DNA from 3 places in the Fundidesulfovibrio sp. YSD1 genome. Region 2 is predicted to be linked to each of the others. Evidence: riboswitches for the same ligand, from Rfam matches in the RefSeq annotation. Region 2 holds a riboswitch; each other region holds the start of a gene.
What was found. A riboswitch is a leader RNA that binds a small molecule or an ion and turns the genes downstream of it on or off. The one in region 2 is predicted to bind cobalamin.
Positions count from the first base shown of each region.

Region 1 (5,598 bases), 1.0 Mb from region 2:
CACCTGGAGCTCGACCTCAAGGCCGTGGAAGGCCTTGCGGCGTCCAGCGGCAACGCCAAGGTGCGCAAGCTCGGCCTGCGCCTTGTCAACGAACTGCGCGTGTTCGAGAACAACACGACCAGCCTGGCGAAAAACTGACGGCCCGAGCCCCCTTCGCCTGGAGAACCCAGACCGTAAGCGACACGAAGTTTTTTCTAACCCAGACGCTCCCAGAAATCGAGCACTGCCTTTCGCTGCTCCTCCAGGCCGTAGGCACGGGCCGTGCGGGCACAGGCGGCGCGGACGCCCTCGAGTTCCGGGCCGTTTGCGCGCCACAGCGCGAGCGCGGCCTCCAGGGCCAGGGCGGCGCCCAGGGCGTCGTTGTCCGGCGCGTAAAACCCGTTGCCCCCCCAGGGGACCTCGTCCATGGGGCACTCCGGCAGGTAGCGCCCCGGGGCGGCCTGGCGCATGTAGTCCCAGCCGCCGAAGCCAGCGAACCCGGCCGGTATCGCCCCGCAGGCCATGGCCTCCAGCGGCGGCAGGGGGCAGCCCTCGGGGAAGCCCGTGGCCAGGAAGCAGTGGCACAGGCCCAGGGCTTCGGCCACCTGGGCCTGGCCCATGCCCGCTATCTCAACCCAGCGCACGTCGAAGTTGCCCCTGGCCGCCACGATGGAGCGGACCTGGTCCGCCAGGGCCTTGTTCTTGCGCGGCATGTAGGCCACGGTCAGTTCCCCGGGCTTGCGCTGCGGGGCCTTGAACACGCCGAGGTCGATGCCCGGCCGGAGCACCGGGGCCTCGGCCCCCAGGCACTGCCCGATGAACCAGGATACCGGGCGCGACACCGCCGCGAAGGACACCGGCAGCGAGCGCCAGTCCACGCCTTGTGGCAGGCCGTTGAAGAGGTAGGCCCAGTTCTGCACGTAGAGCAGGCAGCGCGCCCCGGCGGAGAGCCCCGGGGCCAGGGCGTTCACCCAGCCCTCGGGCACGACCCAGACGTCGGACGCGCGGAGTTCGGCGCGCGCTAGGTCCACGGCCGGGACGTCCGGGCCGGGTGGCCGCCACGCGGGCGGCTCGCGCAGGGCGAGGAAGGCCTCGCGCCCGGCCTCGCGCAGCATGGCGGCCATGCGCCAGAGCACGGCCACGCCGCCGGTGGGCTTGCGCACCGGGGGGACGAAGAAGAAAGTGCGTGAATGTCCTGGTTGCATGTCTCCCGACCGCCTTGCTAGTGTGGGCTCCGACAGCCATCCCTCAGCCGCGAGGTTTCGCATGCACGAGAGCGAGCGCTCAGGCCGCCCCTGGCCGCGCCTGACACCGGACCAGACCGCCGTGCCGTCGCTCGGCCCGGCCAAGATACCGAACCCGCGCCAGAATTCCCTGTTCGTGGACGATGAGCAAGGGGTTTTGGTGGACATCCTGGCGCCCGAGGGCCCGGACGCCCTCCCCCCCGCGCGCATGGAGCGCGCCGGGCCGCGCCGCAGCATCTATTTCGACCCGCCCAAGACAAAATGCGCCGTGGTCACCTGCGGCGGGCTCTGCCCGGGCATCAACGGCGTGATCCGCTCCATCGTCATGGAGGCCCACCACGGCTACCGGGTCTCGGCGGTGCTCGGGGTGCGCTACGGGCTGTCCGGGTTCGCGCCGAAAAACGCCCCCCGGGTCACGCGCCTGACGCCCGAGTGCGTCTCGGACATCCACGGCTTCGGCGGCACGGTGCTCGGCTCCTCGCGCGGGCCGCAGGACCCCGAGGAGGTGGTGGACGCCCTGGAGCGGCTCAATGTGGGCGTGCTCTTCGTGCTGGGCGGGGTGGGCACCATGCGCGCGGCCCGGGCCATCCACGAGGTCACGGAGCGCCGCAGGCTGCGCCTGGGCATCGTGTGCATCCCCAAGACCATCGACAACGACATCCACTTCGTCTCGCGCACCTTCGGCTTCGACACGGCCGTGGAAAAGGCCGTGGAGGCCATCCGCTGCGCCCACGTGGAGGCCATGGGCGCGCCCTACGGCATCGGACTCGTCAAGCTCATGGGCCGCGAGTCGGGCTTCATCGCGGCGGCCGCCTCGCTCTCCATCAAGGAGGTCAACTTCGTGCTCGTGCCCGAGCAGCCCTTCGCCCTGGACGGCCCGGGCGGGCTTCTCGAGACCCTGGAGGCCAGGCTCCTCAGGCGCGGCCACGCAGTGATCGTGGCGGCCGAGGGCGCGGGGCAGGAGCTCCTGCCCGAATCCGTGCTCACGGACGCCTCAGGCAACAGGATGCTGGGCGACATCTGCGGGCTTCTGCAGGCGCGCATCAAGGCCCACTTCAAGGGCAGGCTGCCCATCACGCTCAAGTACATCGACCCAAGCTACATCATCCGCTCCGTCCCGGCCGGCGCCGCGGACCTGGCCCAGTGCAACATGCTCGGGGCCATGGCCGTGCACGCGGGCATGGCGGGCAAGACCGGGATCATGGTCAGCACCCTGCACGAGGTCCCGGTGCACGTGCCCCTGCCCCTGGTGACGGCCGGACGCAAGAAGCTCGACCTGAACACCAGCTACTGGCAGCAGGTCATGGACTCCACGGGCCAGAACAACCCAAAGGCGTGCTCCCCTTGACCCGGAGGCGCAAGGCGGGCTAAGCCCTGCCCTGCCATTTCCGGCCGTTACGGAACTACGGTGAAAGTCCGTGGCGGTCCCGCCGCAGTAAGCGGAGACGATGCCCGTGAAGCCACTGTCCCTGGGGACGGGAAGGACGGGCGGAGGATGACCCGCGAGCCTGAAGACGGACGGCCGGAACCGTTTCGCGGATTGAACCCATGGTAACGGCGATCCCTTGACCCCCTCCCCGGGGGCCAGGGGATTTTTTATTTGCCCAACGGGAACGCCCAGGATTTCCCAAGCCCAAGGAGCGACCGCTCCGAGCGCCCCGGCGCCCTCCCTCCCCGTCCGGCCAGGACCGCGCAGGGGGCCGAAACCCGCAGGCGGCTTTGCGCCGAGTAACGTTTCGGTTCCCCGCGCGGTCCTGATGGCGGGGCGGGAGGACGCCGGGAGCGCGCACAAGGACACCCCATGCCTTCTTCCTTCGATTCCCTCGACTCCCTGCTCGCCTCCATCTCCCCGGTGGACGCCTCCCTGGCACCGAAAGTCCAGGCCCGCCTGGACGACCTGACCAAGCCCCGGGGCAGCCTGGGCCGCCTGGAAGAGCTCGCCCTGCGCCTGAGCCTCATCCAGGGCGGAGAGGCCCCCCAGCCCGACCCGGCCGTGATCTTCACCTGCGCGGGCGACCACGGCGTGGTGGAGGAGAACGTGAGCCTCTTCCCCCAGGAGGTCACGCGCCAGATGGTGCTCAACTTCATGGGCGGGGGCGCGGCCATCAACGTGCTGGCCCGCCAGGCCGGGGCCAGGCTGGTGGTGGTGGACGCGGGCAGCGCGGGCGGGCCTTTCCCCGAGCACCCGGGGCTCGTGCAGGCCAAGGTGGCCCCGGGCACGGCCAACATGGCCGTTGGCCCGGCCATGACCCGCGAGCAGTGCCTTCAGGCCCTGCTCACCGGGGCGAACCTGGCGCGCCGGGCCGCTGCCGAGGGCTGCCGCACCGTGGGCACCGGCGACATGGGCATCGGCAACACCACGCCGTCCACGGCGCTCTTCTGCTCGTTCCTGGGGCTTTCGCCCGAGGGCGTCACCGGACCGGGCACCGGCCTGGACGCGGACGGGGTCTCGCGCAAGGCCAGGGTGGTGGCCAAGTCTTTGGAGGCCAACCGCGAGGCCGTGACCTCGGGGGACGCGCTGTCCATCCTGGCCGCGCTGGGCGGGTTCGAGATCGCCTGCCTGGCCGGGGTGATCCTTGGCGGGGCGGCCTGCGAGATGGCCGTGCTGGTGGACGGGTTCATCTCCACGGCCGCGTGCGTGGCCGCGCTGCGCCTGGCTCCGGACGCCGCCGGGTACTGCTTCTTCAGCCACGCCTCGGCCGAGCCCGGCCACCAGGCCGTAATGCGCGCGCTCGACGCCAGGCCGCTCCTGGACCTGGGCATGCGCCTGGGCGAAGGCACCGGGGCGGCCCTGGCGCTTGTGCTCCTGCGCTCGGGGGCGGCGATCCTGAACGAAATGGCCACGTTCTCCCAGGCCGGGGTGAGCAAGGGCTAGGTCACCCTGGAATCAGGGAGTGACAAAAATCCGGGCAGGCACTATTCTTTCCTCAAAGGGCGGCCGCCTTCGGCCGCCCGCCTGGAAGGCAGGGGGAAGGCCATGTACGACGGACTCGTCCACGTAGCCGCCTATGACGGGCTGGTTCACTCGCCGGATGCGGTCGTCGCGCACCCGGCGGGCGAGTTCGCGGCCCATCCCCCGGGCCACGTGATCATCCCCACCCCTCCGGCCGACCAGGTCATCCACGTGATCATGGAGAACATCGTCGGCCACGTGGTCAACGAAATCATCTGACGCGTTCCCTCAGCGCGGTATGCGCGCAAGCCCCACCGCCACGAAGGACCACATCGACATCCCCCAGACAACCAGGCCCACGGCCCAGGTTGGCGCGGTGAAGCGCCCGAGCCTGTCCGCCCTGTGCGCCAGCAGGCAGCCGGTCATGGCCAGGATCGGGAAGAGGTAGCGCCCCTGGGGCTGGAAGTCGTTGTTCCAGGAGTGCCAGAAGGACTGCCCCACGGTCAGCAGGGAAAAGACCAACCACAGGCAAAGCGCCGCCCTGTCCGCCGGGCCCCGCAGGGCCAGGCCGGCGGCCGCGAGCACCATGAAGGCCAGCGCGGCCCTGCCGAGCCAGCGATAGAAGAGCAGCGGGGCCTCGATGTTCATCTCGCCGTACTTGCCGAAGGCGCTGCGGAAGGTGAACACGTGCCACTTCCACTCGCCCGTGAACATCTGCGTGAACGTGACTCCCTTGGAGCGCATGCGCGCCCCCCAGAACCCCTCGCTCGTCTCCTGAACCGAAGGCTTGAGCTCCGGCGCGGCCATCTGCTCGGCCACCCGCGTGGCCACGCCCGGGTCCTGGCCGTGCCTGGCCCAGGCGTCCAGGCCCACGCGCAGGCCGAACACCATGGCGGCCACGGCCACGGCCGCCGCCGCGCCCCGGAGCGTGAGCAGCGGCGCTCCGCCCCGCGCCCACGCGGCAAGGGCCACGGCCGAGGCGAAGTAGGCCACGAAGACGTAGTAGTTCTGTTTGGAGATGGCCAGGAGCCCGATGACGAGCCCCAGCTTGAGCGCGAGCCGACCCGTGCTTTCGCCGGAGGGCAGGGGCATGCGCGCGAAAAGGTACACGGCCATGAAGCACAGGGCCAGGGGCAGGGCGTCGCCGTTGAAGTAGCTGAAGACGTACCAGGCCTGCGGCGTGAGGAAGAGCGGCGCGAAGGCCATGCGCCGGGCCCCCTTGAGCCTGAAGCACAAAAACATGAGCCAGAGGAAGAGGCCCACGTTGAAAAAGCGCAGCCCCATGTAGTCCTGACCCGCCAGGGGCGCGATCAGGCGGGCGAACTTGCCCGCGAAGAAATAGACCACGTCCAACTGGTCGAGGTAGGAGATGCCGTAGTTGCTGTAGGCCCCCCGCGCGCGCTCGTCGCCGACCTTGGGCGGGTCCCAGTACTGCATGTAGTAGCGGCCCGCGCCCACGTGATCGCTCTCGTCCGGATGGAC
Region 1 covers NZ_AP043666.1:3,184,058-3,189,655, reverse strand. Annotated here, with positions in the region: gene ACZ5V4_RS14855 (hypothetical protein) at 1-138, shown strand, start outside; gene ACZ5V4_RS14850 (glycosyltransferase family protein) at 195-1,184, opposite strand; gene ACZ5V4_RS14845 (ATP-dependent 6-phosphofructokinase) at 1,246-2,571, shown strand; cobalamin riboswitch at 2,599-2,761, shown strand; gene cobT (nicotinate-nucleotide--dimethylbenzimidazole phosphoribosyltransferase) at 3,025-4,098, shown strand; gene ACZ5V4_RS14835 (hypothetical protein) at 4,201-4,395, shown strand; gene ACZ5V4_RS14830 (hypothetical protein) at 4,405-5,598, opposite strand, start outside.
Region 1: linked by a shared signal. The riboswitch ahead of cobT (nicotinate-nucleotide--dimethylbenzimidazole phosphoribosyltransferase) and the one ahead of ACZ5V4_RS10025 (sirohydrochlorin cobaltochelatase) in region 2 are both predicted to bind cobalamin.

Region 2 (5,598 bases):
GGAATCTCACGTTGCCATCCTCCACCCGGGCGCGCACGCCGAAGACCCCGGCCACGGTCCCGGGGGTGAGCACCTTATCCGTGGGGCCGTGGGCCGCCACGCGCCCGTCCTTCAGCATGAGCATCCTCGGGCAAAACATGGCCGCCAGGTTCAGGTCGTGCAGCACCACGGCCACGGCCGCGCCCTGCCCCGCCCTTTGCGCCAGGGCCTTCATGCAGGCCAGGGCGTGACGGATGTCCAGCCCGGCGGCCGGTTCGTCCAGGAGAAGCGCCGCGCCGGGGGGGCTCCCAGCCTGGGCCAGGGTCCTGGCCAGGGCCGCCCTGCGCCGCTCCCCGCCCGAGAGCTCCCTGAGCGGGCGGTCGGCCAGACCGGCCACGTCCATGGCCTCCATGGCCGCCCGGGCCAGGGCCTCGTCCTCGGGCGACGGTTTGCCGAAGCGGGCCATCCAGGGGTGGCGGCCCATGAGCACGCCCTCGCGCACGGTGAAGCCGAAGCGCTCCCCCGAGTCCTGGGGCGCGTAGGCCACCAGGCGGGCCAACTCGCGGCGGGAATAATCGCCCACGCGCCGCCCGGCAAGGAGCGCCTGCCCGCCGTCCGGGGCGAGCATGCCCGCCATGCAGCGCACGAGCGTGGTCTTGCCCGCGCCGTTGGGGCCCACGATGGCCAGGAAGTCCCCAGCCTGGAGCTCAAGGTCCACCCCGTCGAGGACCACTCCCCGCCCCAGGTCGACGCGCAGGCCGCGCGCCTCAAGCACGGCTCCTGCTCCTTATGAAGAGAAAGCAGAAGTACGGGCCGCCGAGCATGGCCGTGAGCACCCCCACCGGCACCTCGTGGGCGAGCAGCGCGCGCGAGGCCGTGTCCGCCGCGAGCAGGAGGAGCATCCCCCCGCCCACGCAAACGGGCAGAAGCCTGGGGTGCGACGGCCCCACGGCGAGGCGCGCCACGTGGGGCACGATGAGCCCCACGAAGCCCACGATGCCCGACACCGCCACGGAACACGCGGTCATGGCCGAGGCCGCGCACAGAAGCGCCAGGCGCACCCGGCCCACGGGCACGCCGAGCGCCCGGGCCTGCTCGTCGCCAAGGCACACCGCGTCCAGGTCCCGGGCGAGAAACACGGCCACGGGCAGGCCCAGGCCCAGCCCCGCCCAGGCGATCGCTGCCTCGGCCCAGGTCTTGGCCGAGAGCCCGCCCATGAGCCAGAACACCAGCCCGGCCACGTTCTCACCGGCCAGGAACTTCACGAACCCGATGGCGGCCTGGAGCGTGGCCGCCACCATCACCCCGGCCAGAACCAGGGTCACGGCGTCGAACCCGCCCCCTGCCCGGGCCATGAAGAGCACCACGGCCAGGGCGCACGCGGCCCCGGCCAGGGCCCACGCGGGCACGGAGAGCACGCCCAGGCCCGTGAACCCGGCCATGAGGCACAGGCAGGCGCCCAAGGCCCCTCCGGCAGAGACGCCCAGGGTGTAGGAGTCGGCCAGGGGATTGGTGAGCACGCCCTGGAAGACCGCCCCGGAGAGCGCCAAGGCCCCGCCCACGGCCAGGGCGGTCATGATGCGCGGCAGGCGCACGTCCCAGACCAGGGCGCGTGCGGCCTCGGGCACGGCGTCCATGAGCCCGTCGAGGCCCAGGAGCCTGCCCGCGAGCACGCGCGCCGTGTCCAGGGGGTCCACCGGCACGGCCCCGCTCCCGGCCGCCAGCAGCACGAGCGCGGCCAGCGCCGGGATCAGAAGGGCCGGCGCGCGGTTCACCTGGCCTTGGCCATGGCCGCCTTGGCCCGCTCCACTATCATGTCCGCGAAGGCGTCGGACTCGCCCAGGCCGCGCATGCGGCAGTCCACCCTGTACCCGGCCTTCTCGAAGAGCGTCTTCCAGGATTCGGGCTCGGGGCCGCAAAGGTCCTCCTCGGCGTGCACCCCGGCCCCGAAGAGCAGCGGGTAGATGATCACTTTCTTCCTGCCGGATTTCTTGAGCCCGGCCAGCACGTCCTCGACGCCGGGGCTGGACTCCATGGTGGCGGCCAGCACCGTGACCCCGGGGTAGGCCTTGGCCATGGCCGCCTGGAAGGCCTTGACCTCGGTGGCTGGCCATTTGGGGTTGCCGTGCGCGCCGTAGACCAGGGCCGCGCCCTGCTCCCTGGCCTGGGCGGCGTCGCCCGCCAGGGCCTCGGCCGTTTCCGCCAGGGCCTTGGGGTCGCCGCCGCGCGTGCGCCCGAGGGCCGTCTCGCCGAGCACGACCTTGCCGAACGGCGGCTTCTCGATGCCTTGCTTGTTCAGGGAGTTGAGCGCCGCGGCAAGAGCGGCCATGTCCTTGTATTCGGAGCCCGCGCTCACGTGCAGGGGATGCACGAACACATTGGAGCAGCCCTCGTCGGCCAGCTGGGCCATGGCCGCGAGCAGCCCCGGGGCCTTGAGCGTGGCCACGGCGTGACGGCTGGTCAGCCCCACCTTCACGGGCACGCCCGGGAAGGCGGCCTCCATGCGGGCCTTGACCTTCTCCACCCCGGCCATGCCCTGGGGCTTGGTGGAGCCGAACGCGGCCAGGACGATGCCCCACCTGGGCGGCTGCTTGGGTTGGCCTGCGGCCAGGGCCGCGGACTGGAGGGCGAAAAGGACGAGAAATACGGATACCGCCAGACGCTTCATCGTTTCCTCCTCGGGAAGTGATGGTTTTGGCCATCCTGCGAGGCGAAACAGGCACGCCCGGCGCGGGGCGGCTCCGCCTTTGGGGAGGGAGCTTCCTGTGTGCGCTTGGAGATAGGCATGTGGCCGCTGTACCTCGCATGGCCGACACGGATGAGGCCTGGGCAGGTCTTCTGGCTCACGGATCAGCCTACTCCCCGCGCCTTCCCGCCTTGCGGCAGTGGCGTGAGCGGGTTTCGTCCCCGTATACAGCGGCGGGACCGCTCCGGTTTCGCACCGGATTCCCTTTTAGCGCCCCGATGGGCACCCAGGCAGGCCTTGAGCTAGGACAAACGGGGCGGGATGTCAAAGGCGGGGATACGTGCGGGGCGCCGCCCCGAACCACGCAAGGGCTCCGCCCTTGACCCGCCGGGGGCAGGGCCTGCCCCCGGACCCCGGCGATTCGCTTCGCGGGTTTCACCCTTGCCGTGACGTGTCGCGGCAACCGGTGGTCGACGCGAAACTATAGCGGGGTGCAGGGCAGAACCCTGCCAGGATGGTGTCCGGGAAGGCTAAAGCCTCCCCGAGACACGGCTATTTCTTCGCAGGCCTCTTGAACCAGGCCACGATGCCCACGAGCCCGACGATCCAGCCGATCCCGCCCACGATGTCGCGCAGGCGGCCGGTGCTCTCCTGTGCGGCGAGCTTGGCGAGCTCCAGGCGCAGCGGGGCCAGCTTCTCCTCCACGGCCTTGGCCGTGGCGGCCTCCACCAGGGACGTAAGCGCCGCCTCGTCGATCCCCTGGGCCACTGACGGGGTCGGCTTGGCCTGCGCGGGCGGCGAGGCGGCGGCCTGGACCGGCGCGGGAGCTTTTCCGCCCAGGTCGGCGGCCGTGAGGGTGAAGTCGTTCTGGTGGCCTTCCCCGGCCTTGAGCACCACGCGAAGCGGCGGCTCGGCCCCGGCCGGGACTGGCACGGAGAACGACCCGTCCGCGCCCGTGCGCGCGGAGGCCACCAGCGCGCCCCTGGCGTCCAGGACCTCCACAGGGCAGTTCATGGCCTTGCCCCCGCCGCCGAAGTAGCCTTCGCCCGTGATCACGCCGCGCTCCGCCACGGCGAAGACGTTCACCTTGTGGGCAAGGGCCGCGCCCCCAGTAAGGGACGCGGCCAGGAGCAGGGCGGCCAGGCAGGCCAGGATCTTTCGAGCGTTCAAGAATATCCCCCTATTTGCCGGGCGCGGGGTGGAAGTACACCCAGATGACCCCGCCGAGCTCCACGGCCTTGTCCTTGCCGTCGTGCTTCATCTTGGCGTCGTCGTCGGTGAGCGCCGCGAAGCCCCACCAGCCAGCCCACGGGGCCGCGTAGGTGAACACGCCCGCGCCGTCGGTCTTGACCACCTGGGTCACGTAGGCGTCGTCCGGGGCCTTGAGCGCGCCGTCCTTGTTGAAGAACTCCACTTCCACCTCGGCGTTGGCCAGAGGCTTGCCTTTGAAGAGCACCTTCCCGGTGAAGGCGTTGCCCGCGTACAGGGCGAAGGGCTTGACCATGGGCACGATCTCGAGCTTGTACCCGGCGGGCTTGTCCCAGCCCTCCTCCTCGCCGAGCGCGCCGATGACGGTCTTGGTGATGTGGATGATGAACTTGTCCTCGGCGGGCTCCCAGTAGGCCGGGGGCGTCATCACCAGGGCCGTCACGCCGGGCTTCTTCACGGCGTAGTCCGCCTTCCAGGCCTTCTTGCCGTCGATGTCGGCCTGGACGAGCGCGGAAGAGACGTCCTGCTTCTTGCCGTCAACGACCGCTTCGAGCCTGGGCTTCTCCAGGCTCATGCCCTGGTTCTCCATGGGGTGCCAGAAGCGCAGGTCCAGGCTCACTGACTTGGGGCCGTCCTTGGTGACGATGTTCTTGTCCGGCACGGCCATGCCGAAGTGGGCCCGGGCCGGGGAAGCCAGGGCAAGGGCGAACACGAGGACGAGGAACGCGGAAACGTGCGGTCTGACGAACATGCAGGCATCTCCTTGTGACATGAATTGCCTGTTCGTGTAACCAAGCAAACACGAAAAGGCAATGCGTGCCACGCGGTGCGGGCCGCTTATTTCGCGGCGAGCAGCGCGCGCCAGTCGCCCCCGGCCATCTTGGCCAGGGCCGCGCGGATCACCTTGTCGTAGGGCACGCGCTCGAACTGCCTGTCGCGGTAGATCGCGTCCATCTCGGCCAGGACCACGTCCGGCGGCAACGGGGCCAGGGGCTTCAGGCAGCCTTGGCCCGCCGGGGTGTCTCCGTACTTGTCCAGGCACTGCTGGTAGACCATGTCCCCGAAGCCCTCCACGAAGAACTGCTTCTGGTGCTGGGCCGAGTCGAGCCAGGTGCGGGCGTAGGTGGGGCCGGAGCCCGGGACCTGGCGGGGCACCAGGGCGTCCAGGTCGATGGGCGCCAGCCAGGGGCGGTCGAAGAGGATCATCTGGTCGAACTGGGGGTCGCGCACCTCGGAGCCCTTCTCCACGAAGGAGACCCCGGTGTCCTGGGCGTGGGTCAGGGCCTGGAGGGCCACGGAGGAGATGGGCTTGCGGGCGTACATGGGGTCGCGGGAGAGGTGGTCCATATTGGTCACGGCCTGGTCCACGCGGATGCGCGCGAGCTTCGCCGCCCCGGGCTGGGCCTGCGAGAAGGCCGAAGCCCCGGCCGCCGCGCCGGTCATGTAGGCCATGCGCGCGTCCTGGGGCAGGCGCGGCCACTGCCCGGCCTGCACGGGGTCGCCCGCCCGGGCCAGGGTGGGCGTGAGGAGGCTCAGGGCCAAGAGGGCGGTTGCGAGAACGCGCATGCGGGGTCCCCTTTCGTTGGCGGTTTGCACCGGAAGGGATCGCTCCGGCGGTCCACTGAGGTAGCGCATGGGCACGCGCCTGTCGAGGCCGGGCCTTGCGGAGGGGACTGGACTCCGCAGAGTGCATTTTGAATTCAAAATTCATATTGACCGGCCTT
Region 2 covers NZ_AP043666.1:2,146,478-2,152,075, reverse strand. Annotated here, with positions in the region: gene ACZ5V4_RS10035 (ABC transporter ATP-binding protein) at 1-754, opposite strand, end outside; gene ACZ5V4_RS10030 (FecCD family ABC transporter permease) at 747-1,754, opposite strand; gene ACZ5V4_RS10025 (sirohydrochlorin cobaltochelatase) at 1,751-2,647, opposite strand; cobalamin riboswitch at 2,791-2,970, opposite strand; gene ACZ5V4_RS10020 (hypothetical protein) at 3,218-3,835, opposite strand; gene ACZ5V4_RS10015 (DUF4198 domain-containing protein) at 3,846-4,625, opposite strand; gene ACZ5V4_RS10010 (hypothetical protein) at 4,712-5,440, opposite strand.

Region 3 (5,598 bases), 540 kb from region 2:
CCAGCTGGACCCGGGGGCCTCGGCCAAGCTTCAGGCCCTTCTGCGCGGGGTCATGGCCGATCCGGACAGCCAGGAGCTGGCCCCGCTCTGGCAGAGCCTGCGCAAGGGCCTGCCCGAGCACCCCGCCCAGGCCCTGATCCTGGCCATGGAGTGGGGCATCGTGGACCGGCACCACAACGTGCTCCTGGACCGGGCCGGGTACGCCCCGGGCGACGCCTGGAGCGAGGCCTTCGCCCGCGAGGCCGGGGCCCTGCGCGAGGCTTTCGAGGCGGCCAGGCAGGCCCCGGACCCCGCGCGCTTCGTGAGCATCGACTCGCCCACCACCAGGGACATCGACGACGCCTTCCACGTGGAGAAGACCCCAACGGGCTGGAAGGTGAGCATGGCCCTGGCCAGGCCCACGCTCTCCTGGGATTTCGAAAGCCCGCTCGGGCGCGCCGTGTCCGAGCGCGCGTCCAGCCTGTACCTGCCCGAGGGGGCCAGCCACATGCTGCCCGAGACGCTCGGCTGCGGGCTCTACAGCCTGGTTGCCGGGGAGGACCGCCCTGCGCTCATCCTCGATTGGGTGCTGGACGAAGCCGGGAACACGGCGGAGTTCACCCCCAGGCTCGGCTGGGTGCGTGTGGCCGGGAACCTGACCTACGCGTTCGTGGAGGAGGCCCTCGCCTCCGGGACCGCCGAACCCGGCGTGGCGGGCGCGGCCGCTCTGGCCGCCGTGCTCAGGCGGGCGCGCGTGGAGCGCGGGGCCGTGGTCATGGACAGGCCCGAGCCCAAGATATCGCTTTCAGGCCCCATGGACTCGGTGAGCGTGGAGATCACCCCCTCGCCGGACCACCCCGAGGCCCAGATGGCCGTGAGCGAGCTCATGATCCTGGCCAACGCCTCGGTGGCTGCCTGGGCCCAGGAGAAGGCCGTGCCGCTTCTGCACCGCACCCAGGACATCTCCATCCCCCACGGCTACGCCGGGATCTGGACCGACCCCGTGGAGATGCACCGCGTGGTCAAGCAGCTGGCCCCGGCCAGCCTGGACGTGCGCCCGGCCAGGCACGCGAGCCTGGCGGCCGACGCGTACAGCCCCATCACCTCGCCGCTTCGGCGCATCTCGGACTTCGTGAACCTGGCCCAGGTGGAGGCCTTCCTGGCCTCGGGCTCCCCGCGCTTTTCGCGCGAGGAGTTGGCGGCCATGCTGCCCGTCCTCTCCGCGCGCCTGGACGCGGTGGGCCAGATCCAGCGCTTCAGGCCCAGATACTGGAAGCTCGCGTTCCTGCGCGAGCACGGCCGCGAGCGGGAGTTCGAGGCCGTGGCCCTGGAGGACTGCGGCCCGTTCGCCAGCCTGATGATGACGGAGATCCAGTTGTTCGTGCGCGCGGGCAGCGACACCCTGGGCGGGCGCGCGCAGCCCGGCCAGCGCTACTGGCTGAAGATCGGCAAGGTGGACCCGCTGACCAACGAGTTCCGGGTCACGGGCGCGCGCGAGGCCGAGGACAAGCCCGACGTGGGCGACCTGTTCGGCCAGGGGGCGTAGGGACCGGCCGGGTTCGCCGCCCGCGCGGAGTCCGCCCACGGGGGCTGGGCGTCCCGCAATGCCGCGCCTTGAGCGCTTGCAATGGCGGCCGGGTGTGCTTCGTTGACCGCGAGGCCACGCTCTGGCAGATTTCGGACACCACGGCGCGGGCAGCGCCCCAGGCAAGACAGCACGCAAGGAGCAGCACGTGATCGCCAAGCTTTTCTGGCTCGCCCTGGCCTACCTGGCCGGTTCCTTCCCCTTCGGCCTTTTCATCGCCCAGGCCGCGCGGGGCATCGACCCGCGCGCCGCCGGCAGCGGCAACATCGGGGCCACCAACGTGGCCAGGCTCTGCGGAACGAAACTCGGCGTCCTCACCCTGGTCTGCGACGCGCTCAAGGGATTCGTGCCCGTGGCCGTGGCCTGGCAGATGTCCGAGGGCGCGTTCTACCCGTCGCTTGCGGCCCTGGCCGCCGTGGGCGGGCACATGTTCCCGGTGTTTCTGAACTTCAAGGGCGGCAAGGGCGTGGCCACTGCCATAGGCGCGTTTTTGGCGCTCTCGCCCTGGGCCACGGTGGTCTCCGGGCTCGCCTGCGCCGGAACCATCGCGCTCACGGGCTTCGTCTCGGCCGGGTCGCTCCTCTTGGCGGCCAGCCTGCCCGTGACGGTGTGGGCGGCCTCCGGGTTCGCGCCCGTGCCGGTCACGGCCGTGGTGGCCGCGCTGATCATCGCCAAGCACAAGGACAACATCCGCCGCCTGAGGGCCGGGGAAGAGAAGCCCTGGAGAAAAAAGTCAGGCGAATAGAGCCGTTGTAATTTTTAACTTGACTCCCCCTGGGGAGGCTCATACATTTCGCGAGTACGCCCCGGAAAACGGAAGACGGTGTGAATCCGTCACAGGCGCGCTGCTGTAACCGGCACGAAAACGGGCGGGGAGCCACTGGGTGAGAACCCGGGAAGGCCTCCGCGCACCACCCGGCCGGAAGTCAGAAGACGTATCCGGGGATGATCGGCCAGGCTCCGCGAACGGGCCATGGTTCCCGCGTTTCGTCCTGGCGGGCTCTCCCGCACCAGGACGCCACCACCCGATCGGGGCGTATTATTTTTCGTATTTGACAAACGCAGCACTGGCGCGCCTTCGCGGCCGCCGTGGATTTGGAAATCCGTAACTAACTGGCATAGCGAAATCTTTTTTGCTTTTGCCAGGCCTTTGCATCTGCTACTTGAACCCGGACCGCCTATGAGCATGGAACCGCAACCTCCCCGCCGCGAAGACCAGGCCCCAAGGGCCAGGGTCAGGGCAGTGACGCCCCTGTCGCTGTGCGACTGGCCCGGCAAGAGCGTCTCCGTGCTCTTCCTGGGGGGGTGCAACCTGCGCTGCCCCACCTGCCACAACGCAACGCTCGCGTTCACCCCTTCGCGCCACCCGGTCCTGGACCCGGGCGCGGTGCTGAAGGCCCTGCGTGCGCGCAAAGCCTGGCTTGACGGCGTGGTGGTCTGCGGGGGCGAGCCCACCCTGGACCCGGGCTTGCCCGGCCTGGTGGAGGAGCTCGCCGCGCTCGGCCTCCCCGTTAAGGTGGACAGCAACGGCATGCGCCCGGACGTGATCGCCCGGGTGCTCGAGCGCTCGCCCGCCACGGTGTTCGCCGTGGACGTGAAGGGCCCCTGGGAGCGCTACCCCGCGCTCACCGGCGGGGCCGTCTCGCCCGCCGAGGCAGCCGGGGCGCTTGCCCAGGTGTTCGCCATGGCGAGCGAACGCCCGCAATCATTTCTTTTCCGCATCACCCTCGTTCCGGGGCTCTCCCCGGAGGACGTGCGCGCCGCCCGGCGTCAGCTGCCGGAGGGTTTCGCACTCAAGGAACAACTCTACGTGCCGCCCCCCGGCGGCAAGGAGACCACGCATGCCCCTGCAGATAGAGAAGCGCGACGGATGTCTGGAGACCTGGTCGCTCGAGCGGATATCCCAGGCAATCCTTAAGGCCCTCAAGGCCAGCGGCATCCAGGACCCCCTTCTCGCCAAGCGCCTCGCCCGGAAGGTGGAGGAGAAGCTGGCCGGAGCGGATGTGCCCAGGCAGGAGCACGTGCAGGACATGGTCGAGCGCGTGCTCATGGAGTCGCGCCTCTACGACGTGGCCAAGCGCTTCATCATCTACCGCGAGAAGAGGCGCGCCCTGCGCGAGCAGAAGGCCGCCTACCTGGACATCTCCGACACCATAGACAACTACCTCTCCAAGGCCGACTGGCGCGTGGCCGAGAACGCCAACATGGCCCACTCCTTCCAGGGGCTCATGCTGCACCTCTCGGGCACGGTGCAGGCCCGCTACGCCCTGGAGAAATATCCCGAGGAAGTCCGCGCCGCCCACGACCACGGCTACTTCCACATCCACGACCTTTCCTTCGGCCTGGCGGGCTACTGCGCGGGCTGGAGCCTGCGCGACCTGCTGCTCGAGGGCTTCAACCTCGAGGGCCGCTCCTCGGCCGGGCCGGCCAGGCACTTCGACTCGGCGCTTGGCCAGATGGTCAACTTCCTGGGCACGCTCCAGAACGAGTGGGCCGGGGCCCAGGCCTTCAACAACGTGGACACCTACCTGGCCCCGTTCATCCGCCACGACAAGCTCACCTACCACCAGGTGCGCCAGGCCGTGCAGAAGTTCGTGTTCAACCTGAACACCACCTCGCGCTGGGGCGGCCAGACCCCGTTCACCAACCTGAGCTTCGACCTCACCCCGCCCAAGCACGTGGCGGGCGAGGCCGTGATCATCGGCGGCAAGCTCCAGGACGCGGTCTACGGCGACTTCCAGGCCGAGATGGACATGTTCAACAAGGCCTTCCTGGAGGTCATGGCCGAGGGCGACTACTTCGGGCAGATCTTCTCCTTCCCCATCCCGACCTACAACGTCACCGAGGACTTCCCCTGGGAGTCGCCCATCGGGTCGAGCCTTTTGGAACTCACGGCCAAGTACGGCGCGCCCTACTTCCAGAACTTCATCAACTCCGACCTCTCCCCCGAGGACGTGCGCTCCATGTGCTGCCGCCTGCAGATGGATCTGCGCGAACTGCGCAACAAGGTGGGCGGGCTCTTCGGCGCGGGCGATTTGACCGGCTCCATCGGCGTGGTCACGCTCAACCTGCCCAAGCTCGCCTATCTGGCCCACGGCGAGGAGGACTTCCTGGATCTGGTGGGCGAGTACGCCGCCCTGGCCAAGGACGCCCTGGAGTTCAAGCGCAAGCTCATCCAGGACAACCTGGACAAGGGCATGTTCCCCTATTCGGGGCGCTACCTGAAGAACGGCTACAAGGGCCACTTCTCCACCATCGGCCTGGTGGGCGGGCACGAGGCCTGCCTGAACATCCTGGGCAAGGGCATCGAGACCGACGCGGGCATCAGGCTCATGACGCGCACGCTGAACCACCTGCGCGAGATCACCAGCCGCTTCCAGGAGGAAACCGGGCACCTCTACAACCTTGAGGCCACCCCGGCCGAGGGCACCAGCTACCGCCTGGCCAAGATCGACAAGAACCTCTATTCGGACATCCAGGCCTCGGGCAACGGCACCCCGTACTACACCAACTCCACCAATCTGCCCGTGGGCCTGTGCGAGGACGTGATCGCCGCGCTCGAGCACCAGAACAAGCTCCAGCCGCTCTACACCGGCGGCACGGTGTTCCACACCTTCCTGGGCGAGGCCGTGGCCGACACCGAAGCGCTCAAGAACTTCATCGTCAAGGCCTTCCGCATGACCAAGATCCCCTACCTCTCCATCACGCCCACCTTCAGCGTGTGCAAGGAGCACGGGTACATGTCCGGCGAGCACTTCGAGTGCCCCACCTGCGGGGAGGAGGCCGAGGTGTTCACGCGCATCGTGGGCTACTACCGCCCGGTGTCGCGCTGGAACAAGGGCAAGAAGGCCGAGTACGCCGACCGCGTGACCTACGTGGGCACGTGCGGGTGCGAGCCCGGGCAGCTCTAGAAAAGGGCTGGATACGCGCTTGAAACGGGGCCGGACGGGATCGTCCGGCCCCGTTTTTTGATTGTGCCGGCGGGTGGTTAGAGCTTGGCCAGCAGGGCGAGCTCGCGTTCGTGCTTCCTGACC
Region 3 covers NZ_AP043666.1:2,683,163-2,688,760, forward strand. Annotated here, with positions in the region: gene ACZ5V4_RS12595 (ribonuclease catalytic domain-containing protein) at 1-1,525, shown strand, start outside; gene plsY (glycerol-3-phosphate 1-O-acyltransferase PlsY) at 1,713-2,309, shown strand; cobalamin riboswitch at 2,323-2,521, shown strand; gene ACZ5V4_RS12605 (radical SAM protein) at 2,751-3,482, shown strand; gene ACZ5V4_RS12610 (ribonucleoside triphosphate reductase) at 3,406-5,475, shown strand; gene ACZ5V4_RS12615 (NAD-dependent epimerase/dehydratase family protein) at 5,553-5,598, opposite strand, start outside.
Region 3: linked by a shared signal. The riboswitch ahead of ACZ5V4_RS12605 (radical SAM protein) and the one ahead of ACZ5V4_RS10025 (sirohydrochlorin cobaltochelatase) in region 2 are both predicted to bind cobalamin.